DNA from 3 places in the Pantoea sp. nfd-35 genome. Region 1 is predicted to be linked to each of the others. Evidence: predicted binding sites of a transcription regulator. Region 1 holds the regulator's gene; each other region holds the start of a gene.
What was found. The regulator Fur, encoded in region 1, represses iron uptake genes when iron is present. The targets are predictions, from matches to a motif close to ATAATAATGAGAACNACTATCAA.

Region 1 (12,228 bases):
GCGGCGAGAGCACGCCGGTAGAGAGATAGACCGATAAACGACTGGTGCTGTCCAGCGCGGGCAAATCGCGCTGCTTTGCGTAATCGAGCACCGCCTGTTTGGCAAACTCACGTAACCGCTTAACGGCCGCCTGTTCACCGGGCGGAAACAGCGACGTGTCGATATCCGCTTTTGGATAATCAAAAGGCGGAAGGCTTTTTGGCTCTTTAAGCGGCGCACCTTCACGGGCTTTGGGAGCCGGCACACACTCGGGTAAACCCTGTTGTAGCCGCCGTAAGAAGGCCTTGCTGAACGGCGTAAACACTTTATACATCTCGCCATCGCCGGTTTGAATACTGCCCGGTGGCAGCAGCAGGCTGTCATCAAAGCCCTGGCAGACTACGTTCGCCTCATGCAGGCGTTTTTCTGCGCTGGCATCCCGTTCACGCTCATTGACTTCGTACTGGTAATTGTAGAAAAGCTTATCGACCTGCTGCTTCTGGCAGAAGCCGACCAGAAAATCGATGCTGGCCGCGAAATCATCACACTGATGAAAGTGAAGCGGAATGCCCCGCTCCGCGAGGGAGGACTGCAGCATATCCAGACTCTGATGAATAAATGCGACCTGGCGGGCCGCCATCTCATGTTGCTGCCACTGCCCGGGCGTTGCGATAAACAGCGCAATTACCCTGGCATCGGGTTGGGTGCAGGCCGCGTGCAGCGCCAGATTATCGTTAATACGCAGGTCGTTTCGCAGCCAGACTAAATGCGTGGTCATAGTACTCCTGAATCATTGTCCGTATCGCAGGCGCAGGGCTTCGGGGTAAGGATCGAAGTAACGCTGCTGCGTCAGCCAGGGGTGCGGATATTCCGCCATATAGTGCTTAAGAATCGTAATGGGTGCTAACAGCGGTTGCGTTCCCTGCCGGTAGCAGTCAATCAGCGACGTCAGCTCTTTGCGCTGAGGAGAGCTTAACTGACTACGGAAATAACCCTGAACGTGCATCAAAACGTTAGTGTGATTCGTGCGGGACGCGGGCTGTGACATCAAATCCATCAGTCGGCTGCGGTATTCAAAGGCAAAAGCCTCCAACGATTCCCACTGGTTCATTGAGGCAACAAACGGCCCCAGCTCACGGTATTTCTTCTGGGAATGCGCCAACAGCAGCAGCTTGTAGCGGCTGTGAAAAGCCATCAGGTTGTGACGAGTCAGGCCCTGTTTCCACATCTGATTAAACTCATGCAGGGCACAAATCCGGCCAATAAAATTTTCGCGCAGGGTGGGATCGTTAAGGCGACCATCTTCTTCAAGCGGTAGCCAGGGCATTTCACGCTGCAAAAAGGCGGTAAAAATGCCGGTGCCTGCTTTGCGGTTATTGTTGGTGGCGGGTTCATAAATCCTGACCCGTTCCATGCCGCAGCTGGGTGATTTTGCACACAGGATGTAGCCACAGAGATGATGAAGGGATTTAACGCGGTTTTCGGACCAGTCGCGCATTTTATCGGTGATGTCCTCTCCGCCCTCTTTACTGAAACACAGGTGCAGAGCATCATCATCGCCCATTTTAACGAGGCGTAAGGCCGGGCGAGGCGTAGGAAGGCCAATCGCCATTTCGGGGCAGACAGGTTCAAAACGTACAAAAGGGGTGAGTTGATCAGTAGCGAAAGCCAGGCGCTTATGGCCGCCATCAAATCTGACGCTCTCACCAAGCAGACAAGCGCTGATTCCAACCGGAATTTTCTCACTCATACTTGTACAACCTCCGAAAACTTGTAGAGGTTTAAGTGTAGCGCAAAATAGTGGGGAAATCAGCCTGCGGGGCTTTGCAGATGACGATAATGCTCAAAAAAAGCCCGTTCCCCGTAATAAGATTCAGGGAACGGGCCAGAAATTCAGGGGCTGAGGCGGTTTAATGCAGTCTGATTACCAAAAGACACCGGCAGCGGCTTCAGACTGTGCCAACCAGACCGGCTTGGTGCTGGTTTTGCACCACATACGATGCAGATAGCTGTAAAAGCGGGCACGATCCTTGCGAAACAGCATGACCGGCAGAGCCAGCAGGCCCAACAGGATAACCAGCGTACGGCGCAAAATGATTTTATGACGAGAATAAGTCCGGTACATGGATTCCTCCTGACGAAAAGTCGGTTAAATGTGATCTGCATCCAATATTACGCCTGATTGTGTAATTTTACTACTCATCTGACCACTAAATTTGACTATTTTTTGTACTGTTAATGACAATCTGAAAATTAGTTACATTTTGGTTAAATAATGGTTTTGACGATGATCTTTAGCGCGATTCGATGGCAACACGGACGAAAGGCTGAAAAGTTGATACAGTGTGTTTTCCCTTTTCAGGCAATGGCAGGATTGGCGTGACCACGGTTTTAATCATTGAAGATGAGAAAGAAATTCGCCGCTTCGTGCGCATCGCGTTGGAAAGCGAAGGCCTGAAGGTTTTCGATGCCGAAACGCTACAACGTGGGTTGATTGAGGCGGCGACGCGAAAACCCGATCTGGTCATTCTCGATCTCGGCCTGCCCGATGGCGATGGCAAAACCTTTATTGGCGAGCTGCGTCAGTGGAGCACGCTGCCCGTGATTGTGCTGTCGGCCCGAATCGACGAACAGGATAAAATTGACGCACTGGATGCAGGGGCAGACGATTACCTGACGAAACCCTTCGGTATTGGTGAACTGCTGGCACGCGTTCGCGTCGCCTTGCGCCGTCATGCCGGACAACATACCGATCCCAAGGTCAGCTTCGCCGACGTTACCGTGGATATTGCGGCACGTAGAGTGCTACGCGCTGGCGAGGAAGTGCACCTTACGCCGATAGAGTTTCGTTTGCTGACGACGCTGCTGAACAACGCGGGAAAAGTGCTGACCCAGCGGCAGCTGTTGAGCCAGGTGTGGGGACCAAACGCCGTTGAACACAGCCACTATCTGCGGATCTATATGGGGCACCTGCGGCAAAAGCTGGAGGAGAATCCTACCCAGCCGGTACATCTGCTCACGGAAACCGGCATCGGCTACCGGTTTATGCCATAAAAAAAGCGCCACTTAGGCGCTTTTTTCATTTAACAGGCCAATCAGGCGTTTTTCAGCACTTCGCTGACAATCTCTACCGCTTCTTTTTCTATCTGCGCGCGGTGTTCTGCGCCCAGGAAACTTTCACAATAGATTTTGTATGCATCTTCGGTGCCTGAAGGACGGGCCGCAAACCAGCCGTTTTCCGTCATCACTTTCAGGCCGCCGATAGACGCGCCATTGCCCGGCGCAGCGGTCAGACGCGCGGTGATCGGATCGCCCGCCAGCGTGTCAGCACTCACCATTTCAGGTGACAGCTTAGACAGCGCCGCTTTCTGTGCGGAACTGGCTGACGCCTGCAGGCGATTGTAGCTGGGTGCACCGAAACGCGCGGCCAGCTCATCATAGTGCTCCTGCGGGTTCTTGCCGGTGACCGCGGTAATCTCCGCTGCCAGCAGACACATGATGATCCCGTCTTTATCGGTGGACCAGGGCGTACCGTCAAAGCGCAGGAATGAAGCGCCCGCACTCTCTTCCCCACCGAAGCCAAAGCTGCCGTCGAACAGGCCATCCACGAACCACTTAAAGCCCACCGGCACTTCCACCAGCTTGCGGCCGATGTCGTTAACGACGCGGTCAATCATGGCACTGGACACCAGAGTTTTCCCCACGGCAACGTCTTTGCCCCACTGTGGGCGATGCTGGAACAGATAGTTGATGGCAACGGCCAGATAGTGGTTCGGGTTCATCAGGCCGGCAGGCGTGACGATACCGTGGCGGTCATAATCGGGATCGTTGCCAAACGCCAGGTCAAATTTGTCCTTATAGGCCAGCAGGCCCGCCATGGCAGATTCGGACGAGCAGTCCATGCGCACCACGCCGTCTTTATCAAGATGCATAAAGCGGAACGTCTGATCAACGGCGTCATTCACCAGGGTCAGATCGAGTTTGTAGTGCTCAGCAATGCGCTGCCAGTAAGCGATGCCGGAACCGCCAAGCGGATCGACGCCGATTTTCAGGCCCGCTTTTTGAATCGCCGGGAAATCGATGATCTGTGAAAGGCCTTCAACATAAGGCTGGATCAAATCTTTCTCAACCACGTGACCGCTGGCCCAGGCCTGGTCCAGTGGCAGACGCTTCACGCCTTTCAGGCCCTCTTTCAACAGCTGATTCGCGCGATCTTCAACCACTTTGGTGACGTTGGTATCGGCAGGGCCACCGTTCGGCGGATTGTATTTAATCCCGCCGTCTTCAGGTGGGTTGTGCGAAGGCGTAATAACGATGCCATCCGCCAGCTGATCGCCCGATTTATTGTGCTCAAGGATGGCGTTTGAAATCGCCGGCGTTGGCGTATAGCCATTGTCCTGTTGAACAATCACGTCTACGCCGTTTGCGGCCAGCACTTCCAGCACGGACAACAGCGCAGGTTCCGAAAGCGCATGCGTATCTTTACCTACGTAGCACGGACCGGTAATCCCGTTCTTTTTACGCTCTTCGGCAATCGCCTGAGCTATCGCCAGGATGTGCTTTTCGTTAAAGCTGTGGCGTCCTGCGCTACCGCGATGGCCTGATGTGCCAAATTTCACCGCATGTTCTGGGTTAGCCACATCGGGCTGCAGGACATAATATTGTGAAGTTAATTGTGCAACGTTAATCAAATCGCTCTGCTGGGCAGGCTGCCCGGCACGGGGGTGATTGGCCATTGGCGCTTCTCCCTGACGCTTCAGTTTAAATGGTGCCGCAAACTTTCTCTGCCAGTTCCGATGGGAACTGCATCGACAGCATAATGTGTTCAACCATGCTGCGTTTGCGACCGGTATTGGTATTGGTAATAACCCAGTACGGCGTGCCGGGAACGTGCTTCGGCTTGGTATGGGTACCGCTTTGCAGCAACGTATGTTCATCGCCCGCGAAATAGATGCGCGTGCGGCCCTGCAGCGACGTTGTCGCCTCGGCAAACGCTGCGGTATCCAGACGATAGAGCGTTGACAAGATTAGCATAAAGCGGTTAACCGCCCGCTTCTGCTCCGCATATTCATCCGACAGCATTAGCTCACGCACCGCGCGAACACGATCCTGAGGACGCGATTCATTACCTGCCGACGGTGCCGCTTTAGACGGGGCCGGTGCGGAGACGGGCTGCGTGTCATTGACCGCCGCGGGCTGACCGGCAGTAAACTTCAGCATACGGCGCAGAATATCGGATGCACTTTCGCCAATGTGTTGCGTGTGGCTGGCAATATAACGGTAGAGCTCTTCGTCAACTTCGATCGTTTTCATCTTATTCCGTACGGTTTTTTTACTCACGACAGAACCCGCGATTTTCTGAATACCCCGAGGTGCTGATCGGCATTTCAAAAAGGAGGCAGGTTCTAACATGAAGATTATAAAGTTAAATTCAGACAGGCTGATAGCATTCAAACGGTTTATGGGCAAAAGTCAGAATATGTCCTAATGCCGCCGGAAGCAGCGCGCCTGAAAAGGTGAAACCATGATAACCTAAGCTCAGGTCTCACACTTAAGAACTTTGCTATGATTTTGAATGCGCGCCTGCAAACTGAACAATCTTCTTCTGATTCCACACCTGTCCTGCTGATTCATGGTCTGTTTGGCAGTCTTGATAACCTTGGTATTCTGGCGCGAGGGCTTAAAGACGATCGACCGCTTATTCAGGTTGATGTGCGCAACCACGGGCTATCGCCGCGCGCAGACGAGATGAACTACAGGGTGATGGCTCAGGACATGCTGGATACGCTGGATGCTCAGGGGATTGAGCGGATCGCGGTCATTGGTCATTCCATGGGCGGTAAGATCGCCATGACAATGAGCGCGCTGGCACCAGAACGTATCGAACAGATGGTGATGATCGACATCGCGCCCGTTGACTATCAGACACGTCGGCATGACGAGATTTTCGCCGCTATCCGGGCCGTCACGGCCGCTGGCGTCACCTTGCGCACTGAAGCCGCAGAGATCATGCGCAACCACATTGATGAGGACGGCGTCATTCAGTTCATCCTGAAATCATTCAGTCAGGGCGAATGGCGCTTTAATGTCCCGGTGTTATGGGACAACTATGCGCTGATCTCCGGCTGGCAGGAGGTGCCTGCCTGGCCACATCCCGCGCTGTTTATTCGCGGTGGCGACTCACCTTACCTGGATAATCAGTATCGTGACGCGTTAATCAGGCAGTTCCCGGCCGCGCATGCACATGTGATCGGTGGTGCTGGTCACTGGGTCCATGCTGAAAAACCTGATGCCGTTTTACGCAGTATTCGACGCTTTTTTGCGCTTTAAAACATCTTAACTGGCTGTAAAAGTTTAAGATTGGCGTCCGCGGTTAGCCTGGAGTATGATGGCGCGCTAAATTTTTGCCGTAGGCGCGGTTGCCCGCGGGAAGAGTCAATACTTTAATCTGCGCAGCGGAAACGTCTCGTTCGCGCCCACTCAGTTGTACTAAGTCATGGCAAAAGAACACACTGACCGTACGACGCTCGATCTGTTCGCTAACGAGCGTCGCCCGGGTCGCCCAAAAACCAGTCCGCTTACGCGTGATGAACAACTGCGTATCAACAAACGCAATCAACTGAAACGCGACAAAGGGCGCGGACTTCGTCGTGTCGAACTCAAAATGAACAGTGAAGCCGTTGAAGCGCTGAATATGCTGGCTGAGCAGCGCAATCTCAGCCGCAGCGAATTAATTGAACAAATGCTGCTGGCACAACTCAAACTGGACTCACGCGGGTAAACCGCACACAGAAACAAATGTCGCGGCTTTACACATTCCGCCCTTTTGCGCGGTCTGCTATCATTTGCTGAACAGGCTCCGGCATTCATTCTATCATCAGGATTTAAGAGGTTATTTTACCCATGGCAATCGTAGGCATCTTCTTTGGCAGCGATACCGGTAACACCGAAAACATTGCAAAAATGATCCAGAAACAACTGGGTAAAGACGTTGCAGAAGTTCACGACATCGCGAAAAGCACTAAAGAAGACTTAGAAGCCTTTGACATTCTGCTGCTGGGCATCCCCACCTGGTATTACGGTGAAGCCCAGTGCGACTGGGATGACTTCTTCCCGACGCTGGAAGAGATCGACTTTAACGGCAAGCTGGTTGCGCTGTTTGGCTGTGGCGATCAGGAAGATTACGCAGAGTACTTCTGTGATGCCATGGGAACCATTCGTGACATCATCGAACCTAACGGCGCCATCATCGTGGGCCACTGGCCGACCGAGGGTTACCACTTCGAAGCGTCAAAAGGCCTGGCTGATGACAACCACTTCCTGGGTCTGGCTATTGATGAAGATCGCCAGCCAGAGCTGACCAACGAACGCGTTGATAAATGGGTTAAGCAAATTTTTGATGAGCTGCAGCTCAAAGAAATCATTGAAGCCTGATCGCGCTGAGCTCAGTGTGGACGCAGGTTCACACTGGGCAAACGGCTTTTCCTATAAAAATAATAGCTACATTTTTGTAACTTTCCCCATTTAATCTGTAGAATACCCGCATCGATCATCTGCTTATTTCCCTGGAACTGAGATGACAAAACGCGAAATGCGACTCGTCCGCTTTCCATGCCATGCGCAGCGAACATCGCCGCTGGCGCATCGCAAGGACATCGGTTTTCATTTCAGCGCATCAGTTCTATAATGAGACGCAAATGAGAATGGCGGTCGATCGACATACAGGCTACGTGCCACAAGAGTGACTAAAGTAACAGGACAATATCCGCATGACTGACAACAATACCGCATTAAAGAAGGCTGGCCTGAAAGTCACATTGCCCAGACTCAAAATTCTGGAAGTGCTTCAGGAACCTGCATGCCATCACGTCAGCGCGGAAGATCTGTATAAACGCCTGATCGACATGGGCGAAGAGATTGGACTGGCCACGGTCTACCGTGTGCTTAACCAGTTCGACGATGCAGGCATCGTGACCCGCCACAACTTTGAAGGCGGTAAATCGGTGTTTGAGCTGACGCAGCAGCACCATCACGACCACCTGATCTGTCTGGATTGCGGTAAAGTGATTGAATTTAGTGACGAATCCATTGAGACGCGTCAACGTGAAATCGCGACCCGTCATGGTATTAAGCTCACCAACCACAGCCTGTACCTGTACGGTCACTGTGCACTGGGCGACTGCCGTGAAGACGAAACGCTGCACGACAAATAAGCGCTTTCGGGTATAAAGTAAAAAAGCCGATGTTCACATCGGCTTTTTTATTGCTGTCGCTCAGGTCACGAGCGTTTCCTGCAGGTAGCGCCAGCGTGGAACAGAGGTGGTGCAGTCCAGAATCGCCAGCGAAATACGGCTTTTATTTTCACCATTCATCATCTGCAGTTCGCGATACTGAATCGTCACTTCGTTCGCATGCTCAGAAAGAATTACATGCTCACTGGTCGCAATGCGCATCCCTTCCCTTGCCCCCTGCAGTCGTCGAAAAAGATCTTCAACCTGATCCAGATTCAGCTGTTTTCCCTGCGGCGTGACCATCTTAAAATCGGGATGAAAGTGCGAGAGCAGCAGATGAAAACTGTCGCCACCATCCCGACCATGATTAAAAATATGTTCAATAAGCTGATGTAACACGACAACGCTATGTTTGGCTTCCTGTGCAAAAAGTGTCATTTTTTCCTTTTAAACCCACAAACTGATACTTCAGAGGGTTAGCCTACCTGAAAAAAAAGAATTAACACTGGGAAATTTATTAAAAAAATTAAACTGAGAGCGGTTCCACAAAAATAAAATTAATACTCTGACTCTGCTCAGGAGAAACGTCGGTACTAAAAAAAATCGCCGCAATAAAAAAGGGCGATAACTCGCCCTTTCGATTACTCTGCGGTCAACATCACAGAGAAATTATTCGCCGATTTTCGCCCAGGTATCGCGTAAACCTACCGTGCGGTTAAACACTAACTGTGAAGGGGTTGAATAAACGCTGTCGGCACAGAAGTAGCCTTCGCGCTCAAACTGGTAGGGCGCGCTGGCCACCGCATCACGCAGGCCGGGTTCAACAAAGCCCTGTTTGACTTCCAGCGAGTCGGGATTAATCGTGGTCAGGAAATCGTCTGCCGCGCCAGGATTGGGTACGCTAAACAGGCGATCGTAAAGACGGAACTCAGCGGGCAGCGCATGTTCAGCGGACACCCAGTGGATCACGCCTTTAACTTTACGGCCGTCAGCAGGATCTTTGCTCAGCGTATCCACATCACAGGTGCAGTAGATGCAGGTGATATTGCCTTCTTCATCTTTCGCGATACGCTCGGCTCGGATCACGTACGCATTACGCAGGCGCACCTCTTTACCCAGCACCAGGCGTTTATACTGCTTGTTAGCTTCTTCACGGAAATCGGCCCGATCGATCCAGATTTCGCGGCTGAACGGCACGTCGCGCGTCCCCATCTCCGGTTTGTTAGGATGGTTCGGCATGCTAAGCACTTCGTTATGGCCTGCCGGCAGGTTTTCCAGCACCAGCTTCACCGGATCCAACACCGCCATCGCGCGTGGCGCATTTTCGTTGAGATCGTCGCGGATACAAGACTCCAGCGAGGCCATTTCAACAATGTTGTCCTGCTTGGTGATACCAATACGCCGGCAAAACTCACGGATTGAGGCCGCGGTATAACCACGGCGACGCAGGCCGGACACGGTTAACATACGGGGATCGTCCCAGCCTTCCACATGCTTCTCACTGACCAGCTGCGTGAGTTTGCGTTTTGACATCACCGCATATTCAAGATTCAGGCGCGAAAATTCGTACTGACGTGGATGAACCGGAATCGTGATGTTGTCCAGCACCCAGTCATACAGACGGCGGTTATCCTGGAACTCCAGTGTACAGAGTGAATGCGTAATGCCTTCCAGCGCATCGGAAATGCAGTGGGTAAAATCGTACATCGGGTAGATGCACCATTTGTTGCCGGTTTGATGATGCTCAGCAAACTTAATGCGGTACAGCACCGGGTCGCGCATAACGATAAAGCTGGAAGCCATATCAATTTTTGCACGCAGACAGGCTTTACCTTCTGCAAATTCACCGTTGCGCATTTTTTCAAACAGGGCAAGGTTCTCTTCCACGCTGCGATCGCGGTATGGGCTGTTTTTACCCGGCGCGGTTAACGTTCCCCGGTATTCACGAATTTCTTCAGGGGTCAGTTCATCAACATAGGCAAGTCCCTTTCCGATCAGTTCAACCGCATACTGGTAAAGCTGATCAAAATAGTCAGATGAATAACGAACGTCGCCACTCCACGAAAAACCCAACCACTGCACATCACGCTTGATGGACTCAACAAATTCCATATCCTCTTTAACCGGATTGGTATCGTCAAAACGCAGATTGCACTCGCCCTGATAGTCTTGTGCAACACCAAAATTCAGGCAGATTGATTTAGCATGACCGATGTGCAGATAACCATTTGGCTCTGGCGGGAAACGGGTATGCACACTGCTGTGCTTCCCGCTCGCCAAATCCTCGTCAATAATCTGACGAATAAAGTTAGTTGGGCGGGCTTCAGCCTCACTCATCTCAAAATCCTCAACGCGTAGAAAGGGTGGTTTATACCACGTAATATCCGGGTATGATCCACAAAGCGTTGCAGAGAAACAACCGTTTGTTGGGCGTTTAAAATAAAAAAGGCAGGAATCGCTTCCTGCCTTTTATTGTTGATACAGCGAATTAGCCTTTAATTTCATACAGCGGGGTTTCACCCGCGATCACCTGGCCCTGCGTCAACAGCGTTAATCCTGCGAAGTCTTCAATATTGCTGACCACCACCGGACTTATCATCGAGCGGGCATGGGCGTTGAGATAGTCAAGATCCATCTCCAGCACCGGCTGACCTGCCGTAACCTGAGCGCCCTCTTCCACTAAACGGGTAAAGCCCTGACCGCCCAGCGCCACGGTATCCAGCCCCATGTGCACCACGATCTCCACCCCATTTTCACTTTCCAGGCAGAACGCATGGTTAGTGTTAAAGATTTTCACCACGGTGCCCGCAATGGGGGCCACAACGCGCTTGTCGCTGGGTTTGATTGCCACACCGTCGCCGACCGCTTTACTGGCAAAAGCCTCATCCGGTACGGCATCCAGCGGCACAATTTCACCGCTTACGGGCGCCACTAAGGTCGCGATAACGCGTTTTTCACTGTTTAACACAGCCTGAGGTTTCACGTCGCTGGCCGCAGCGGGTGCGCTGGCGGTGCTGGCGGTAGCGGCTGCAACCGGGCCTTTCACCAACACTTTTTTCATGGCCATGGCGATACTTTCAGCCTGTGTGCCGACGATTATCTGAACGCTCTGCTTGTTCAGGCGGATGACACCTGAGGCACCCAGGCGTTTCGCCACGCCTTCATTAACCTGCCCGGCATCCTTCACATTCAGACGCAAACGCGTAATGCAGGCATCGATCGCGGTTAAGTTGTCTGAACCGCCCACCGCGCCAATGTAACGACGCGCCAGAGATTCGGTCGCGCTCTCACCGTTGTCGGTAGTATCCACATTCACGTCATAACCATCGGTTTCATCGCCAGCAACCGCCAGCTCACGGCCCGGCGTCATCAGGTTGAATTTTTTGATGGTGAAACGGAACACAACATAGTAGATAACGAAGAACACCAGCCCTTGCGGAATCAGCATGTACCAGTGCGTCGCCAGGGGATTGCGGGATGAGAGCACCATGTCCACCAGCCCCGCGCTGAAACCAAAGCCGGCAATCCAATGCATGCTGGCAGCAATAAACACAGACAGACCGGTCAACACAGCATGGATGACATAGAGTACCGGTGCCACGAACATAAAGGAAAATTCCAGCGGTTCGGTAATGCCGGTAAAGAAGGCGGCAAAAGCCGCCGCCAACATGATCCCGCCGACCTTCGCCCGATTTTCAGGACGAGCACAATGGTAAATCGCCAGCGCTGCGCCGGGTAAACCGAACATCATGATAGGGAAGAAGCCCGCCTGATAACGGCCCGTGATGCCCGGAATAGCGGTGCCATTCGCCAGCGACTGCGCACCGCCGAGGAATTTAGGAATGTCGTTGATGCCCGCGACGTCGAACCAGAACACGGAGTTCAGCGCATGATGTAAGCCTACCGGAATAAGCAATCGGTTGAAGAAGGCATAGACGCCAGCCCCTACCGATCCCAGCTTCTGGATATGCTCACCAAAGCTCACCAGACCATTAAAGATGACTGGCCAGATATACAT
Region 2 (6,255 bases), on a different replicon from region 1:
ATAACTGTGATGGTTGGCATCTGCTGAAACGCCAGGATTTAAGCATTATTCATGAACATATGCCGCCTGCGACTGCTGAAACCCGACACTTTCACGTTCAGTCTCGCCAGTTCTTTTTTGTTTTAGAGGGAGAGCTGACGATGGAAATTGAGGGCATCGTGCATCTCCTGCAGGCGCAGCAAGGCATTGAGATCTCACCGGGTGCGAAACATCAGGCACGTAACGACGGAAATGACAGTGTCACTTTTTTAGTTATTTCCCATCCGACGACCCGAGGCGATCGGACCGATCTGACCTGAACATGGCCATAATAATACGCAGGAATCCGTTACTGATCTGAATAGTATTGATATGAAACAATATATAGACGGGGATTAAATGGCAGTCTGTGCCCTCTTCTAACCAGGCATAACTGAACCGGGAACCCATTCATGCTAAACAAATCAGGCTGGTTTCATGGTTATGTACTTTGCATGACGTGCATGGCCAGATACCTTCATCACTATGCTTTTGCCGTAACGCATTTGATTCGCTGAGAAGGATCAAAAGACCCACGCTGAGTCGGTCATTGACGGATAAAAGACAGGAAACGAGAGTGGTTATGCTGGAAGCAGGCTTCCAGCATAACCCGGTCAGGCGGCTTTGACGGCGCGGACTTTCTTGTCACTTTGCGGCGCATGATCAGCATCCGTCGCTTCAGGGGCGCTACCGCCTGAGGTTGACTGAGGCAGTTTACTGGTGCGAAGAATGTGCTGCACGGCGTCTTTTTGTTCTGCCAGCAACAGGCCGAGTGTTTCAGCCTGAGATTCATCCATCTCCGCCTGATGAGTCAGCAACCAGTCGGTGAACGCTTCCGCCATATCCAGCATTTTGTCGTAGGCATCAGCCTCTTTTTTGTTGGCAAATGTCATCTTCTCTTCACCTTTTCTGACCACTACAAATTTTGTCTCAACAGCCATAGTTTTGCCCTCAGGTACTGTGTATTTATACAGCATACCACAGTAATCCGCATTTTCCAGAGAAGAATCACCACGCCCGATAAACCTGACATGCGGTTCAGATTTTACAACGACGTGGTCAGCCCCGCCCCGCGCATCACGCCAGAAGCGCTTGCATAAAATCGGCCAGGGCTTTTCGAGGATCGTCTTCTTCAGAGACGATCATTTCAATGCCCCACTGACCCAGCACTTCTTTTGCCACCGGGTTATTGCGGTTAGTGAAAAGGTACGACTTGGGGCGCGCAGTGGCCAGGCCCGTGCGCCCCCACATTTTGGTCAGGCGATAAAACAGCAGACGAATATTAAAGTCACTGATGCTGTAGCCCACGAACAACACCGAATTCCCCATGACATCATGGGTCAGTTTGATATCCAGCGGCGAATCAAAATAGAGGCGCTCAAAGTAACTGCTTTCATCTAAAACGATGGAGGTATCATCATCAAAGTCGCCGTGCAGTTTAATGATGTGGCGCTTGTCTTCAGTTAATGACACCAGATCGGCCGCATTCGCGACTTTTGAGTAAGGCACACCGTGCGCCTCATGTGCCGCTTCCAGCCAGCGGTCATAATTGGTGGTATAGATACGCGAAAAGTTGCCCTGCGTGATCATGGTGTGAATTTCAGAGCTACGAACATCAATATCCGGCCGATGCCATTCGCGATCCATCCAGCTTCTCAACGGCCCTAGCGATCCTTTTTTTTGCTTATAGTATTCGGCCAGGGAAAGGTGCGTACCATAGGTATTAAAAATTTTGGGATCGTACCCCAGCTCGTTGGCCAGATGGGCAATGAGCTCATGCCATTCTGGCAGGCCAAGATTGCGGGACAGGCCTGCACCGGCAAAGAGTATCAGCTTACCGGAGTCATAAGCCCGCTTGAGTTCAGGTTTCATGCCACGCCTCGTGCTGTTTTTAAGAAGGACGCGAAGCGGTCCAGTGCAATGCGACGGTTTGAGATTTCATTTTTCTTGTCGCCCATCTCAGCGAAGGTTTGATCGTAGCCTTCAGGAATAAACACGCAGTCCCACTGAAAACCACGCGGGCCCGCCGGTTTTGAGGCAATAGTGCCACGTAATTCGCCGTAAAACTGATACATTTTGCGCCCGTCACAATAGCCCAGTACGGTTTTGGCCGTGACGCCCTGGCTATCGAGGCCATTAACGAGGGAGGCAAAACGATCGGCATCCAGCCGGTTCCAGAATATGCGCGTCAGCCCCGCAGGCAGGCCATTCAGCCCATCGAGATAAAGTCCGGTATGCTCAACGAAGAGAGGACGCCCAATAATTGAGAAGGCTTTTGTGAGTTTGTCCCGCACCAAATCCAGCTCATTCTCTGTTTGAATTTCTTCAATACGACGAGCGATCGGCAAGACTTCGACGCCCACTGGCTCCAGGATTTCACGCACCTCCGCCAGTTTTTGCTCATTAGCCGAAAGGAATCTGATTTTCATACTTCTTCCAGGTGAATTAGTTTGCCTCAGACAGCGCTATCATAGCGGCAGAATGGAGGATTAACGCTGGTCAGTGTAGCGCAAATCCCTGACTTTCTGGCCTGGCAATTACGTCAAAACGTGATGGATCAGCGATTTGCGCCGGGCCGAAGGGGAAAAAGCAGGGGAAGCAAGCGCCCCGGGTGAGGCGCTCACTGGTGAAAGTCCGCGTCTTCAGAAACGGTAGCTGGCAGTCACAGAGACGTTGCGGGGTTCACCGTAAACGATGTCCCCCGCAACATTCGTGTCATAGGTTTTATCAAAGAGATTATTAATATTCCCCTGAACAGCAAAATTTTTCGTCACCTGGTAGCGGCTAAATAAATTGACTAACGCATAGCTGCCCTGCTCAGCACGCCACGTTCCGTTTCCTTCCGGTGCCGAATTATCGCTCCAGACGTGCGTTTGCCATTTCACTCCGCCACCCACAGTCAGATCAGGGAACATGGGTAAACGGTAGCGCGTAAAGACGTTTAACTGCGTTCGCGGTAAGTCGGGTTTTACCGCCGTGCCATCACGCTGTTCGGCAATATAACGCGTGCCTCCCAGGGTCATCTGCCAGTTATCTGTGATTGCGCCGTTAATTTCGAATTCAATTCCTCGGCTTACCGTGCCATTTTTGCCTTCATACGCTGACTCGGTGGTACCCGGAATAATGCGACCGGTGGTCTGTGCCACATTATCCAGCTCAGCCCGAAAGACCGAGACTGACGTGGTCAAGCGGCTGTCGAACCAGTCAGATTTAACGCCGGCTTCGTAGTTCTTACCAATAACCGGCGCCAGATAGGCACCTGAGAGATCACGATATGACTGCGGTTGAAACACGGAAGTATAGCTGGCGTACGTTGACCAGTTCTCATCAATGTCATAAATCAGACCCGCATAAGGCGTGATGTTATTTTTTTCCATATCGTTGGTCAGTGTATTTTTGCTCCAACGGGTGTAACGTGCGCCCAGTATCAGATTTAACGGATCCGCCAGTGAAATACGGGTGGCAAGGTAGCCCGAGCTTTGTCGGGTAATATCCTGCTGGGACAGGGTGCGCGCCGCCCAATCCGTTTCCGGGAACTGGCCGTCAAAAAGGTTAAAATTCCCCAATTCTTCTGGCGAGATATTCGCAAAAGTACCGTAGTAAGTGTTTTTTTGTTTGCTGTAGCTAACACCGACCATTAATTCATGGGTGCGCCCGAAGAGTTGATAAGGGCCACTGGCAAAAGTATCCACAGCATCGACTTGACGTTTGGCTGCATTATATCCCGTGCCCGCAACGACAGGATAATCCGCATAGGGAGAAACGCCTGCACCCGTATTTTTGTCAAAATAGCCGGCGATATACATCATTTTGCTGTTAAGCGTTGACCGATCATGGGTGCCGTTAAGGGTCCATTGCCATCCACTTGCAAAAGTGTGTTTGAGCCGGGCAAAAAGTTTTCTGCTCTCTTTATCGTTGTAAGTCCAGTCAGGGGCGGTATTAAAGCCGCGACGAAAATGGGTTTTACTACCGTCTGTGTACCAACGCGGTAAACCGCCCCACATTGGGCTGTCAGTATTCAGCTGCTGAAATTCATAGCCTGCAGATAATGTGGTGGCGTCATTGAGATCGGCATCAATCACCCCATAAACAAATTTCTTTTCAGCACCATAACGCTCAATAAAGCTATTATTATCCTGATAACCCGCAATCACCCTGCCTCGAACATTTCCTGCAGCATTCAACGGGGACTGCACATCCATAACGTAACGCTGTTTATTCCAGCTGCCATAGCTGGCGGATATCTCGCCTTCTGGCTGATGACTGTCGGCATGTTTACGTACCATATTAACGGCAGCGGAAGGATTACCGGCACCGGTCAATAACCCGTTTGCACCCCTGACCACTTCAATGCGTTCATATAATGCGCTATCCGTCTGTGCATCACCCAAATTCCAGCGTTCTTCGAATACAGTAGGAATACCGTCAATCAGGTAATTGTCGATTAAAAACCCGCGAGAATAATAGGTCTTACGATCCATATCCGCTGTGCTGGTCTGAATAGCCGTGGTGTTGTCCAGAACATCATTTAACGACTGTAGCTGTTGGTCTTTCATGCGCTGCGCGCTGATGATGCTTACAGACTGAGGAATATCGCGCACGGTCGAAAGTAACTTATTGCCCGCGCGGGTAACAGGTACGCTGTAGTCCGAGGAAGTATTTTCGGAAACCGGCTGTTCAGCCGCAGTAACGATAAGCGTCGGGTTGCTCGTATTCACATCCGATGGCGTCTCTGCAAACGCATTATGTGAAGATACGCCTGCCACAAGGGTTGCCAAAAGTGATAAGCGTGAGGGAACCAGAGGAAAAGTGGGCTTCACGCGATCCCTGTTCAGGAGGGGGATATTCAGAAACATTCTAACGCCTCGTTTTCTTTTTTTTAGCTGCCACTGCCCTGCATCAGTCCCAGTTAACTACCGTGCGGGCTGGCCATCAGGAATAAGGACAAAAACAACAACATGTAAAAACAAATGAGAAATATACTCATTTAGATTATCATTGCAAGTTATTGTTAACATTTATCTTTAAAAGCGTCAGAAAAGCCGATGTGTGTATTCTGTTGATAATGCAGATGTTTTAGCGCAAGTCGGGCACAGTACTTCTGAACCCGAGCGCGTGACGTAACGCTGAAATTAGCTGGCCTGGATATTTTTGAGCCATCCGTTTTACCCCTGTGTGAACAGAATTATTTCTCACACTCGCTTATGTCTTTTTTCCTTATATATAATGCGGTCATTATCTGAGACAGGTGAACTGCAGGTTTAAACAATATGGAAAAAATGGGTAAAGGCTGTTATTGACAACGGTGATGTGAACGTTATTGCCCTTATTGACGCTTCGCTTATGTTCAGATAATACAGACTTATGGCCGTTGGGTTGACAGAGAAAACGTTCAGCCTGGCATGAAGCCTGGCACAGGTTACAGGTTGCTTTATCGAGTTTGTGTAATTGCGAAATCCGGAATGCTATTTTTCTCAGATCGGGTAAAGCCGTTTCTCATCTTTGCAAAGCAGCCAACAGCTGCAACGGTCGGGTTATGGAAGGTTCGAGGGATGTCTGGCATCAAAATCAGGGTTTACATATAACAAAACGTTATCCTCAATAGCGGTTTTTTTAGTAAGGCATTTCGTCCGCTCAGACCAGCTTTTATTTAAGGGTGGCTATTATTAACTATACGTTATCATTTCTCTCTGACGAGACAAATCACATCATTCCAGGTTTACAACGTGACGACAAATCAAGATAGCCAGGTATTAGGTTTTGATTTTCATTGATTTTTTAACTTAAAAAAGAGATTCTATAATTCATGTTGTGTAGAACCTGCTCGCCTTTCATTGGCATGAGGCGGTTTAAATATGTTTAAAACATCAATGTATTCCTAAACTTTATGCCGTTTCTCAGGTTCTGAAAGTCAGTAATAATCTTTACAGTAACAAATTTGTACATTTCGGACTGAAGAGATATTTCCTTCTGGGAATATTTTTCGTAGAATGGCTCTGTTTAAAATATTCGCTGTAATTTAAGGATTAATCAATGGATGCGCTCAAAGCATTAAATAACCTTCGTATTTTACGTGCACAAGCCCGGGAAATTGAGCTTGATGTGTTAAATGAGATGCTCGAAAAGCTTTCTGTCGTTGTCGCTGAACGCCGTGAAGAAGAAGAAGCTGAGCAAGCCCTGCTGCGTGAAAAAGCAGACAAGCTGGCTAAATATAAAGAAATGCTGATGAATGACGGC
Region 3 (12,228 bases), 920 kb from region 1:
ACTTGTCGCAAAGACCGTGCCTGGGCGTGTGATACAGCAGTTCACTTATCGCCTTATCCGCACTCATACAGCGCTGTGTGTCGTTTTCTGTTACCTCTGACAGAGGTTCCCCATCATGAGAAAACGTACGCGATTCGCCTACGGCCAAAATTGCATCGTCCTTCATGAGCATCAGCCAGGTATCAAGTACACGTGGGGGCAGGAAATCGTCAACATCAACGAAAGAAATAAAGGTACCCTTTGCGGCGTCCAGCCCACAGTTACGCGCTGAAGAAACCCCGCCATTAGGCTTATCGATGATCAACACACCAGGATAATTCTGGTATTCATTCAACAGTTCAAGTGAATTATCGCTGGATCCATCATTCACCAGAATCAGTTCACAGCGCTCAGCCTGTGGCTGCTTAAGAATACTCTTAACGCAGCGCGCAATAAATTCGGCGCCATTGTAAACGGGCACAATAAATGACACTAAAGGGCCCTGCTGATTATTAATCATATAACCTCTGGTGTGACAAATTTATTAAAATGAAATGCAGAGAGATGGCCAGTTAGTCCCAACTATTTTTTATTTGAACAATTTTTGGCTACTCTAAATCAGTCGTATGTAGGCACATCGTCAATTTTTGTATCAAAATGTTTTAAAGAACTCCAGTGATAAAAAAAACCAAAAAAAACAAAACAATAACAGATAAATTAGGAGTATTCTGTAATTTATAAAGGACCTGGAATACCGTCTGAAATGCACAAAGGATGGTATATTCCACTTTACACAAATGCGGATCGTTTTCGCAATAAGCCGGCTCTACAAACCGCCCCACAATGCGAAATCAGGACTCTCTTAATCGTAGTCTTACGGGGAGGAAGTGGGGATTCTGTCTCAGGAATAAGAATATCCTTATAATAGCCATCAAAATGCTAAAGGCGGCATAACTAAAAAAACAGCAAAGTCCACAACTAAATAAATATATAAAGCAGAAGACGCCATCGTGTTTAATTAACGTTTAACTTCATGCATCGATGTATTGAAGATATATCGCCACGCTAAATATTCACGCGGCTGATATATCGAATACTCTTTTTTGCTTAAATGGCCTGTTTTTTTAAACATCACATTTTGGCCGGTAGCCGTCATGCTCACACGGGCCTATGAGCACGCACTATGTATTGTACCTAAATTGAAACAGGCTGAGGGCCAATCAACTGCCGCGTGACTAAGGCTGTTGTCAGCGGGCACAGTGGTTTTCAGGATCGGGGCAACTGACAACGCCCTGGCGTCGGACCATCAGTACCATTGCGCCCATCACGCCAACAGCAACAGAGGCGAGTTCCGGGCGCTGATTCGTCGCACGGCAAACGCCCTAACCTGTATGCTGATGTTTGGCGCATCCCTGGCAGCCCCCACAACCCACTGAGGTTGCCACGCTGGAAAAAGGCGTCACCTTCACGCGCGTGCTGAATCGCCGCAGCAGAACAAACACCACAGCGTTGACCATTACGACACCGATCAGGCAAAGCGCACTCACGCCAGGGTGGCTGCGGAAGCTGACGCTCTGATAAAACAGCGTGGCGACGGAATAGGCGACGTTTAAACCCCAAAAGAATGAAAACAGCATCCAGTTTCTTCCAGCCTCGCGGGCAATCGCCCCCATAACCGAGACGCAGGGCACGTAAAGCAGCACAAAAATTAAGTAGCTGTAAGCGGCAAAGCCGTTGCCAAACTTCGCACTCATCACGCCCATCTGCCTGGCATTTATTTCACTGTCTCCTTTGCTGGCCTCGATAGGATTTGCCAGCGCGCTCAGGCGAAACGCCGCTTGCAGACTGTTGCCGGTTTCTGTGAGTGCGTCGCCCAGCTCACCTAACAGATCAAAGTGCTGCGGATCAAAGGCACCGCTTTGCACATCTTCTCCGACATAGAGGCTGTTCAGCGTTCCAACCACCACTTCCTTTGCCATAATGCCGGTGACCAGGCCCACAGTGGCCTGCCAGTTATCCGGAGTGATCCCGATTGGCCGCAGTGCTGGCGTGACGACTTTGCTGGCTGAGGCCAGGGCGGACTGGTTGATATTGTCCACCGTCGATCCGTTAAACGAAAAGCTGCTGAGCAGACCGATAACCATGCTCACTAAAATGATGACCCGTCCGGCACGGATGATAAACATTTTCAGGCGCTGCCAGGTCTGGATCAGCAGGCTCTTGAGATGGGGACGATGATAGACGGGCAGCTCCATCACAAACGGAGACGCTTCTCCACGCAGCAGCGTATGTTTCAGGATCAACCCGGTGATAATCGCCACAGCAATGCCCAGCACGTAAAGGGAAAAGACCAGGCTGGCGCTGTAAGCCCCAAAAAACGTGGCGGCAAATACAGCAAAAATGGCCAGACGAGCGCCGCAGGACATAAAGGGCGCAATCAGCACCGTAAGTAAGCGCTCACGGGGTGTGTCGAGCGTGCGGGCGCCCATAACGGATGGCACATTGCAGCCAAAGCCGACGATTAAGGGAACAAAGGATTTACCGGGCAGGCCCAGCGACTGCATCAGGCGATCGATAACAAATGCCGCACGCGCCATGTAACCGGAATCTTCCAGAAAAGAGAGAAACAGATACATTAGGCCAATCTGCGGCAGAATCGGTAGCACGGTATTGATTCCGGCACCGATTCCCTGTGCCAGAAACACCGTCACCCAGTCGGGAAAGTGAAAGTGAAAACCCAGCCATTGCGTGCCATGAATAAACAGCGCCACCGAACCGCTATCGAATAGTGGCTGGAGGGCGGCACCAATATTGATCGACAGAACAAACATCAGGTACATCACACCCAGAAAAACTGGAATACCTGCCCACCGGTTGAGCACGATGCTGTCCAGTCCTTCAGTCAGCGTGCCCGGCGCCGACTGCTGAATATTACTGACGGCGGCACAGAGCGTCGCAATGGCCTGATAACGGCTGTCGGCGATCACCATCGCCGGATCGCCGCCAGCCTCCTCAACAATCTCGGGCAAATGCGCTACGGCCGCAGGACAAACCTCACGGCTGTGAACATCGCCTTCCAGTAGCTGTAACGCCAGCCAGCGCTGTTTTTGCGCGCTGATCTCGCCGGGCATCATAGCGCGGAGCCGGGAAATCGCTGCTTCGATCCCGGACGGGTACACCACCGGCGGCGGCGCGATCTCTTTTTGCCAGCTATCAATGGCGTCTTTCAGCTTAGCGATGCCGTCAGCACGGGTAGAAGTCAGGGTGACAACCGGACAGCCCAGACGGGCTGAGAGTGCAGCGATATCAATGCGAATGTTATGGCTGGCCGCAATGTCCTGCATAGTCAGCGCCACAATGCAGGGAACCCCCAGTTCCAGTAACTGAAACGTCAGGAAAAGATGGCTCTCCAGGTTTGAACTGTCGATCACGTTCACAATCAGGTCGGCGTGATCGTCAAACAGGTATCGGCAGGCGATGCTTTCATCAACAGAGCCGTCCGCCGAACAGGTGGTGAGCGAGCGGGTGCCTGGCAAATCCACCAGTCGCACATCCGTTGTGGCGGTAAAAAACTGCCCTTCTTTACGTTCGACAGTGACGCCAGCCCAGTTGCCGACGCGCTGACGTGCGCCAGTAAGCTGGTTAAACAGCGTGGTTTTGCCGGTATTTGGGTTGCCAATCAGGCCAAGAGTCAATGTTTTCATCAGCGTATTTCTTCCAGCATGACGGACGCCAGGTCCTGCTGCCTGACCGCAAGGCTCACGCGACGCGTGCGGACCTGCACGGGATCGCCCAGCGGTGCGATCCGAACGACCTCAATCAGCGTGCCGGGTAACATGCCCATAGTTAATAATTTTTGCCGCCAGGCGGGATGAATAGAATGTTGGTATCCCCTGATGCGATAGGTTGTACCTGGTGTAATTTGCATGGCCTTATCCGTTCCGGTAACAGCAGAAAGGGATTATACAAATGATAACTATTCTTGTTTATTGATCTGGATGGGCAGAACCCCAGGAAAGCAGAAATGAATGGGGTGGTGGCGATCGGGATAAGCGGGCCTGTTCAACAACGGGCCGTGGCCAGCGCAAGGCCGTGCGCTGGCCGGGTTTGTTACATGGCCGCCTGCCTGTCTGACTTAAATAAAATTAAACCTTGCTTAATACGTTCAACCTCTATAGTGTAGCGACATCGGTTTGGAACACAGACCTTATGAAAGCAGTTTTAGTAAAGCAGTCCTCAGTTCAAGCGTCATTCCCAGATGCCCTTCTTCATGAGCCTCCTCCTAAGTGCCCAATAAGTAAAATCTGCAAAACAGGCCATCTTCGTCACCTTGCGTGGCTCAAAATGAAAAGGACACATCTATGTCAACTAAAATGACTGGTTTAGTAAAATGGTTTAACGCTGATAAAGGCTTCGGCTTTATTTCTCCTCAGGACGGCAGCAAAGATGTATTCGTACATTTCTCTGCTATTCAGAGCAGCGATTTCAAAACATTAGATGAAGGCCAGAAAGTGGAGTTCTCAATCGAGAACGGCCCTAAAGGTCCTTCAGCTGGCAATGTTGTTGCTCTGTAACAGCTGATGCCCTCACGACCGCTTACGATCGCGATGATGGCAACAGCCTGAGCAGTTAAGTCGTTGTGAAAAGAACCCGCCTTGTGCGGGTTTTTTTATGCCTGTCATAAACTGCATTCGCCCTTGCGGCAGCCTTCCAGAATTTTTTTCGCCCGCCATTGCGCCTGACATCCGCTAACTTCTGCATCGCTTGCACGAATAACGCCAGTGGGAGAAAAGCGCCGGGCATCAGGTTTTCATTATTATTTCAAAGCGTTATTATATTCACGTGAAAATACAGGCATCGGGTGTGCAAAATAACGACGCATGGGCGCAAACCGTGGACCTTTTTATTATTGTCAGATCACAATAATGTATCTGATGGTACATTTTAGCCGCGCTGCCTTTTATCATTGAGACGATGTTCCCCAAGGGCTCGCTAACATCTTCTCTCTTCAGAAAAGCCGCTTTTATTTCTTAGTTATTGTCATAGATCACATTATTTAGCGCGTCACTATTAAGCTAATCATTTTAATACCGATAAACCTGTATCACCTTTTACCGGGATTACTGCAATGCTTAAAAACCTTAAAATCACGACGGGTATTGTTGCCGTGTTATTTCTGTTTAGTGCGCTATTGACCATTACGGGCTTTCTTTTTTATTCCTCTGTCAGTCAGGCCGGGCGAAATTTCTCTCATACTGAACAACTTACGCTGCAGCAACAACAGTTGAGCGACAGTGTACAAACGCTGATTAAAACCCGCGTGACGATCAGCCGCGTGGCGATTCGCTTCCTTAAAAACCAGAAAGATCCGGCGTCACTGGCGTCTATTGCCAAACTGCTGGAGGTGGCAAAACAATCCGCCGATAAAGCTGATGAGTATTTCCAGGCTTATAAGACCGCACCCGCATTACCGGGTCAGCATGCTGAGGTGACAAAAAATGTCGAGGCGGCTTACAACAAGATGCACGAAACAATGCTCGCCTCAGTAGACTTCCTGAAAAATAATAACTATCAGGGTTACGGGAATCTTGATGCGCAGGAAGCTCAGGATAATCTGGATAAGGCTTATCAGACATGGCGCAGTGCGAACTACCAGTTAATGAAGCAGATAGCCGCTGAAAACGATAGCAACTACAGTAATATGCTGTGGACGTTGCTGATTATCGCGATCATTGCCCTTGTCACCGTTGCCACTGTTTGGGCCGGTCTGAGAACCCTGCTGCTGAAACCGCTGAGCATGGCGACGGATTACATGCGTGCTATCTCTGCCGGTGATCTGACTCAGGAGATCGCCAGTGAGAGTCAAAATGAAACCGGCAGACTGCTTCGCCAGCTCGAAGAGATGCGCAGTGCGCTGGTTGTCACCATCCGCTCTGTGGATGATGCCACGCAGTCAATTTTTACCGGCGCGGCAGAAGTTTCTGCCGGCAGTACCGATCTCTCCTCGCGCACCGAACAACAGGCCGCAGCCCTTGAGGAAACCGCAGCCAGCATGGAGCAGCTCACCTCAACGGTAAAACTGAACGCGGAAAATGCTCAGCAGGCAACCACCATGGCGAAAGATGCCTCCGTGATGGCCTCGCAGGGTGGGCAAATCGTCGCGAAGGTGATCGCCAACATTGAACAGATAAGTGAAAGCTCAAAACAGATCGCCAGCATTATTGGCATTATTGACAGCATCGCCTTCCAGACCAATATCCTGGCGCTTAACGCCGCAGTGGAAGCCGCGCGTGCGGGCGAGCAGGGACGTGGTTTTGCTGTGGTGGCCGGTGAAGTGCGGTCTCTGGCCGGTCGCAGCGCCAGCGCGGCCCAGGAAATCCGCACGTTGATTGACCAGTCCACCCAGCGCGTAAACAGTGGTTCGACGCACGCCTCAGAAGCAGGCGATGTGATGGGCAGCATTGTGAATTCCGTTAACAGCGTGACGCAGTTGATGGCAGAGATTGCCTCAGCCTCGGCCGAGCAGACGCGCGGCATTGAGCAGGTGAGTAAAGCGGTATCTGAAATGGACGGCGTCACGCAGCAAAACGCCGCGCTGGTTGAAGAGTCGGCCAGTGCCGCTGCATCGCTGGAGGATCAGGCAACGCAGTTACGCCAGTCGGTAGCGGTGTTTAACACAGGCAGAACCCCGGCCGCAGGTCAGAATGTGCTGCGTAAACCATCGCTGAAGAAGCCTTTAGCGGAGAGCACTAGCGCTGGCCTGTCAGCGGAAAACTGGCAGTCCTTCTGATTGCATTGCTGCGGGGCAAGTGCCTGCCCCGCAGCATCGCGTTTTAGTGACCAGAAACGTCAATGACCTTCGTATCCTTGCCCCAACCAGATAAAAATGCTGACGAGACCAGCGCCGGATGCACGCCTGTCACCACCACATCGACTAACGCTGATGCAACAAAAGGATCGTCATCCAGCATAGTCCTGACGGCATGCTCATCGGGTGCCGCCGCTAATACCAGTCCGCCGCGCTGATGCTCCAGGGGGCCGGCAAATATCACCTTGCCTGCTTTGATATTGTCAGCCAGCCATGCTTTATGACCTGGATTGTATTTTTCTCGTTCCGCTTCAGAACGACGATAAATGAGCGTGATAACGTAAAGCATGAGCTATCCTCCGATTTATTACAGATTTAGGGACTGAATAAGCGTCGCGGCAGCATGGCGAGCGTTATCCATTTCGCGCAGCAGAATTGCTTCGCCTTTTGACGCCCCTTCTGCACGAACAAAATGAATGTTCTTGATGCCTAGAAATCCAAAAAAGGCAGAGAGATAGCGCTCCTGAAAATCCATATCTTCAAACTGACCACCGTGGTAAAAGCCGCCTCGTGCTGAAGCAATAATCACGGTTCGCCCACCGGATAATCCTACCGGACCGTTCTCGGTGTATTTGAAGGTCTTGCCTGCCTGAGCGAGCCGATCCAGCCAGGCTTTAAGCTGAGTTGGCACCGAGAAGTTATACATAGGTGCACCTACCAGGATGACGTCACTGGCAAGGAATTCCGCCACCAGGCTTTCAGATAATCGATGCTGCTGGATAACGCGCTCATCGAACACGTCTCCGTCCAGCGATCTGAATCCTGCTGCAATGGGTCCTGTAAGGTGGCTGATCTCATCCGCTACCACGTCGCGGTAAACCACGTGAGTATCCGGGTATTTTTCAGTCAGTCTGCTAGCGATATCTGCCGTCAATTGACGAGTAACGGATTGCGCTTGAAGAATACTGGCGTCGATATGAAGTAATCGGATCATGTCATTCCCCTGGTAAAGTTAACGCTACGGAGTGGTAAGGGTCCTGGCGGCGCGATCTATCAAAGCCGCAACCTGTTCAGGATGTGAAACAAGAGACATATGACTGGAGGCGATGCGCTCAATGCTGGCTCCGATGGAGGCAGCAATGCGCGTCTGGACGGCAGGCGGTAGCGCCTTGTCATCTGTGGTCAGCAAATACCATGAGGGTTTGCTTTTCCATGCGGCCCGTTTCACCTTGTCATCAAACGCCCGCGCCGCTATGGGCTGCTGGACCGCAGTCAGTTCACGCACCAGTGCTTCAGGCACGTCACCGGCCATGATCTCAGCGAAATGGTCTGCACTATCGAGCCAGATCAGTCCATGACTGTCAGCCAACATCCCTGTCATCGGGGCATGAAGTCGCTGCAACAGATCGGCGGCAGATTCACCGCTGTCAGGCACCAGCGCAGAGAGAAACACCATCCCTTTGACCTTTGGATCATTTGCCGCGTCGGCAACCACCACCCCGCCCCAGGAATGCCCCACCAGCAGCACCGGCCCCTGTTGACGCGCAATGACATGCTCAGTGGCATTGACATCATCCTGCAGCGAGGTCAGCGGATTCTGTACGGCAGTAACGTGATAGCCTTTATGCTGAAGCTGGGTAATCACGGCTTTCCAGCTTGAGCCATCGGTAAAAGCGCCGTGAACTAACACAATGTTTTTGATGGCTGCTGCCTCCGCCATGATTTGCGTGCTGAGTAACGTCAGGCCCAGCAGAACGGCGAGTTTTAAACGTATCGCTTTTCCTGTTTTTCCCCACATCCGTCTTTCCACCCATTAGCCGTTATCATGCAGACCATCGTAACCCTGTAAAAAACACCTTGTAAGATGGCGAACTGGACAATTAACATGCAAAACTCGCCATTAAGAGGAAAACGCATATGCGCATTGCGATTGTGGCGCTGGAAGGCAGCCTGTCTTCAGCGATTAACGGGTTTTGTGACACCTTATGGATTGCTCGCCAGGTTATTGCTTCCCGCCCCGACTATGCTGAACGCGTTGCCAGCACGCTGTTAGAAACGCAAATTGTCAGCGCAGATGGTCAACCGGTTCGGGATGCGCAAGGCCGATGGCTTCATGTCGATGGGGATTTTGCCCAGGCCGCTCAGGCCGACATCGTACTGGTAGGTGGAATGGCGCTCGGCAGCGACAGGTTTCCGCTTCATGCCGGTGCGGTCACGCATGCGGCGCAGTGGATAAAAAAAATGCATCAGCAGGGCGCAACGGTAGGTGCCGCCTGCGCTGGGGGTTTAGTGCTGGGCGAGGCGGGATTGCTCGATCGCCGACGTTGTACCACCACCTGGTGGCTTTTTCCTACACTGCGGGAGCGTTACCCTCACGCCCGTCCTGTCTGGGGAAAAACGCTGGAACAGCAGGACAACATTATTACCACAGGCGGCCCGCTTTCCTGGACCGCCCTCACGTTGCACCTGCTCCAGACGATGCTGGGGGCTGACATTACCAGACAGATTGCCGATATGACGGTGGCTGATGCCCAACCCTTGTCGCAACGTCTCTACGCACCGCCCGGCTTTATCAATACCCAGCACCCCTTGCTCATGCGGGCTGAAGAGATTATTCGTTATCAAAACCCCGGCATTACGGCAGAACAGTTGGCATCCGCCCTGCATACCAGCGAACGCACGCTTCACCGCAAAATGAAATCGCTGACCGGGGAAAGCCCCAAGACCTTCATCACCCGGGTAAGAATTGAAGGTGCCTGTATTCAGTTGGAAAACCCCGCCGTGAGCATTCGCAAAGTAGCGGCCGACTGCGGTTATTCGGATGAGACGAGTTTTCGTAAAGCATTTAGCCAGATGATGGAGATGACGCCGCTGCGTTATCGCCAGTGGATAGCTGCACGCGCGTCATCTGAGATCCGGTGATGAGCGGAGCGCGTGCAGCGCCGCCCAGCTGGCGTCTTTGAGGCTGCCGTCTTTACCAAACAGCAGCGGCCCGGTCGCCAGCGCGTCCCCCGCCTTCGGTGTCGCAGCCGTGCGGTGGGGCGTATCCCAAACGCCCCACGTTAAAATGGCGGCAACGCCCGCCTCCAGAACCAGTGAAAGATAGCGTTTATACAGCGCGGCAACCGCCATCGGCCGGCTCTCCATCGGCACGCTGCTGTCATCCACGTCCAGTTCGGTGATGTACACCTTCAGGCCAAGCGATTTCACGTCGCGAATAAATGCCGCCAGCCCCGGCCCAAAGGCGGGATGAGGCCCGGCTTTGAGATGAGACTGGATGCCGAGCGCGCCAATCGGAATATGTCTGGACTGCAAGTCGCGCAGCATCGCCAGTACCGCCGCCCGTTTCCTTTGCCCACTCACATCGTCACTTTCCAGCCCGTAATCGTTGTAACAGATGACCGCATGGGGATCGGCCTGGTGCAGCGCCTCGCAGGCAATATCCATATAACGCGTACCAAGCCGCTGATACCAGAAACTGTTGCGCCATCCACCAGGTTGTCCGTCGGCGAGATTGATGATTTCGTTAGCCACGTCCCAACTGTGAATCTGCCCGCGGTAGCGGCCCGCAACGGTCGCTATATGCTGCCTCAAAACCTTCTCCAGCTCAGCCTCATCAGCAATAGCCTGTACCCAGTCCGGCAGGGCGCGGTGCCAGCAAAACGTATGCCCGCGAAGCCTTATCCCCTGCTCGCGGGCAAAGGCGGCGATCGCATCGGGCCCGGCGAAATCGTAGCGATCGCGCGCGGGATGGACGGCCATCCATTTCAGCGCATTTTCCGGCACGATAATGCTCGCCTGACTCGCCACAAACTGCCGATAGTGCGCATCGGATTGCAGACTGTCGGGCCTGACGGCAAAGCCAAACAGCCGATGACTTTGCGCCGCAACAATTTTAAGGGCGGGAAAAGGTGGGATGGATGCCAGAACCGGCAACGGCAGCGCGCCCGCCAGCATCAGCGCCGCGCTGCTTTTCAGAAACCGGCGTCGGCATGGCGAGGTTGAGGTTGAGGTTGAGGTTGAGGTTGAGGTAAAGACGGTATCGGTAAGACGTAGCGCCACGATGCCTCCAGATTCCAGTGGGCAATATTCCGGCCACGTTGGCCCGGCCCCTGCTTTTTTATAGCGCCAAACGACCTCGCCGTCTGCCGCGATTCTTTGCATTCTGGTTAAGATGGGTTTCAGACTGTAAAAAATGCAAGGTCAGGTTCCGTGCCGGGAAAAGATGGCCTTATCAGCTGGCATCGGCGGCGCCTGATGGCGGGCAAAACAGATGAAAAGACGTTCCCTTTCATCTGCCCTATACGGGCTAAATTCATCTCACCCTTCTCATCCGTCTCGGCACATTGCATTCGCCTGGCGCACGGGTTGATAAGCCGAATTAAATAACGAGGATTTTCCTTTGCTAAGCTGAAAGATATACCTTATTCGTTTAACCAAGGAGAATGCTATGACGCAGCTTAAAACCCGCCAGCTCGGCAACAGTGGTATCAACGTGCCGCTTCTGACTTTTGGCGGCAATGTGTTTGGCTGGACGGTAGACGAGAAAACCTCGTTTTCCCTACTTGATGCGCTGGTTGAAAAAGGTCTGTTCTTTATTGATACCGCAGACGTCTATTCCCGCTGGGCACCAGGCAATCAGGGTGGCGAGTCAGAAACCATCATCGGCAAATGGCTGAAGAAAAGCGGCAAACGCGACAAGATCGTGCTGGCGACAAAAGTCGGTATAGAGATGTCGCCAGAGAAAAAAGGGCTGAAACCCGCCTATATTCGCCAGGCCGTGGAGGATTCCCTGCGCCGCCTGCAAACGGATGTTATCGACCTCTATCAGGCACATCGTGACGACGAATCCACGCCGCTGGCCGATACGCTGGGCACTTTCGACGCACTGGTGAAAGAAGGAAAAGTGCGGGCGCTGGGTGCATCCAATTACAGCGCGCAGCGGTTGCAGGCGGCGCTGGATATCAGCAAGCAGCAGGGGCTGGCGCGCTATGAAACCCTGCAGCCGGAATACAACCTTTACGACCGTGAAGGTTATGAAAGTGAGCTGGAGCAGGTCGCACGCGACAACCACCTTGGCGTGATCAATTACTATGCGCTGGCCAGCGGCTTTCTGAGCGGTAAATACAAGAAACCTCAGGATGCCGCGAAAAGTCAGCGCGGCCAGGGCATTGTGGATAAATACCTGAACGAACGCGGCTTGCGGATTGTTGAGGCGCTCGAAGATGTCGCCGCCTCGCATGATGCTTCGGCTACTCAGGTTGCACTGGCCTGGCTGATTGCCCGTCCGGGTATTACGGCACCGATCGTCAGCGCCACCTCCCTGCAACAGCTTGATGAACTGGTAAAGGCAACGGAACTGGCCTTAAGTAAGCAGGAGATTGAAGAACTCTCCCGCGCCAGCAAAGCCTGAGGCGAAAGGGATGCTCCGGCATCCCTTT

Region 2: the regulator Fur is predicted to act here: its motif matches at 4,983-5,005, upstream of fhuE (ferric-rhodotorulic acid/ferric-coprogen receptor FhuE).
Region 3: the regulator Fur is predicted to act here: its motif matches at 3,943-3,965, upstream of feoA (ferrous iron transporter A).

Annotation. Positions count from the first base shown of each region.
Region 1 is NZ_CP122403.1:3,129,689-3,141,916, forward strand. Features, by position in the region: gene phrB (deoxyribodipyrimidine photo-lyase) at 1-757, opposite strand, end outside; gene P9J57_RS14595 (YbgA family protein) at 770-1,729, opposite strand; gene P9J57_RS14600 (DUF2517 family protein) at 1,904-2,104, opposite strand; gene kdpE (two-component system response regulator KdpE) at 2,359-3,033, shown strand; gene pgm (phosphoglucomutase (alpha-D-glucose-1,6-bisphosphate-dependent)) at 3,075-4,715, opposite strand; gene seqA (replication initiation negative regulator SeqA) at 4,741-5,292, opposite strand; gene ybfF (esterase) at 5,545-6,309, shown strand; gene ybfE (LexA regulated protein) at 6,476-6,760, shown strand; gene fldA (flavodoxin FldA) at 6,883-7,413, shown strand; gene fur (ferric iron uptake transcriptional regulator) at 7,749-8,192, shown strand; gene P9J57_RS14640 (hypothetical protein) at 8,253-8,648, opposite strand; gene glnS (glutamine--tRNA ligase) at 8,880-10,547, opposite strand; gene nagE (N-acetylglucosamine-specific PTS transporter subunit IIBC) at 10,699-12,228, opposite strand, start outside.
Region 2 is NZ_CP122404.1:88,966-95,220, forward strand. Features, by position in the region: gene P9J57_RS20835 (cupin domain-containing protein) at 1-299, shown strand, start outside; gene P9J57_RS20840 (YebG family protein) at 633-959, opposite strand; gene P9J57_RS20845 (SIR2 family protein) at 1,096-1,890, opposite strand; gene P9J57_RS20850 (non-canonical purine NTP pyrophosphatase) at 1,887-2,447, opposite strand; gene fhuE (ferric-rhodotorulic acid/ferric-coprogen receptor FhuE) at 2,661-4,874, opposite strand; gene P9J57_RS20860 (H-NS family histone-like protein) at 6,052-6,255, shown strand, end outside.
Region 3 is NZ_CP122403.1:4,054,317-4,066,544, forward strand. Features, by position in the region: gene P9J57_RS18800 (glycosyltransferase family 2 protein) at 1-499, opposite strand, end outside; gene feoB (Fe(2+) transporter permease subunit FeoB) at 1,362-3,683, opposite strand; gene feoA (ferrous iron transporter A) at 3,683-3,907, opposite strand; gene cspE (transcription antiterminator/RNA stability regulator CspE) at 4,341-4,553, shown strand; gene P9J57_RS18820 (methyl-accepting chemotaxis protein) at 5,108-6,769, shown strand; gene P9J57_RS18825 (YciI family protein) at 6,813-7,136, opposite strand; gene P9J57_RS18830 (FMN-dependent NADH-azoreductase) at 7,155-7,781, opposite strand; gene P9J57_RS18835 (alpha/beta fold hydrolase) at 7,806-8,585, opposite strand; gene P9J57_RS18840 (GlxA family transcriptional regulator) at 8,705-9,709, shown strand; gene P9J57_RS18845 (endo-1,4-beta-xylanase) at 9,692-10,849, opposite strand; gene P9J57_RS18850 (aldo/keto reductase) at 11,238-12,200, shown strand.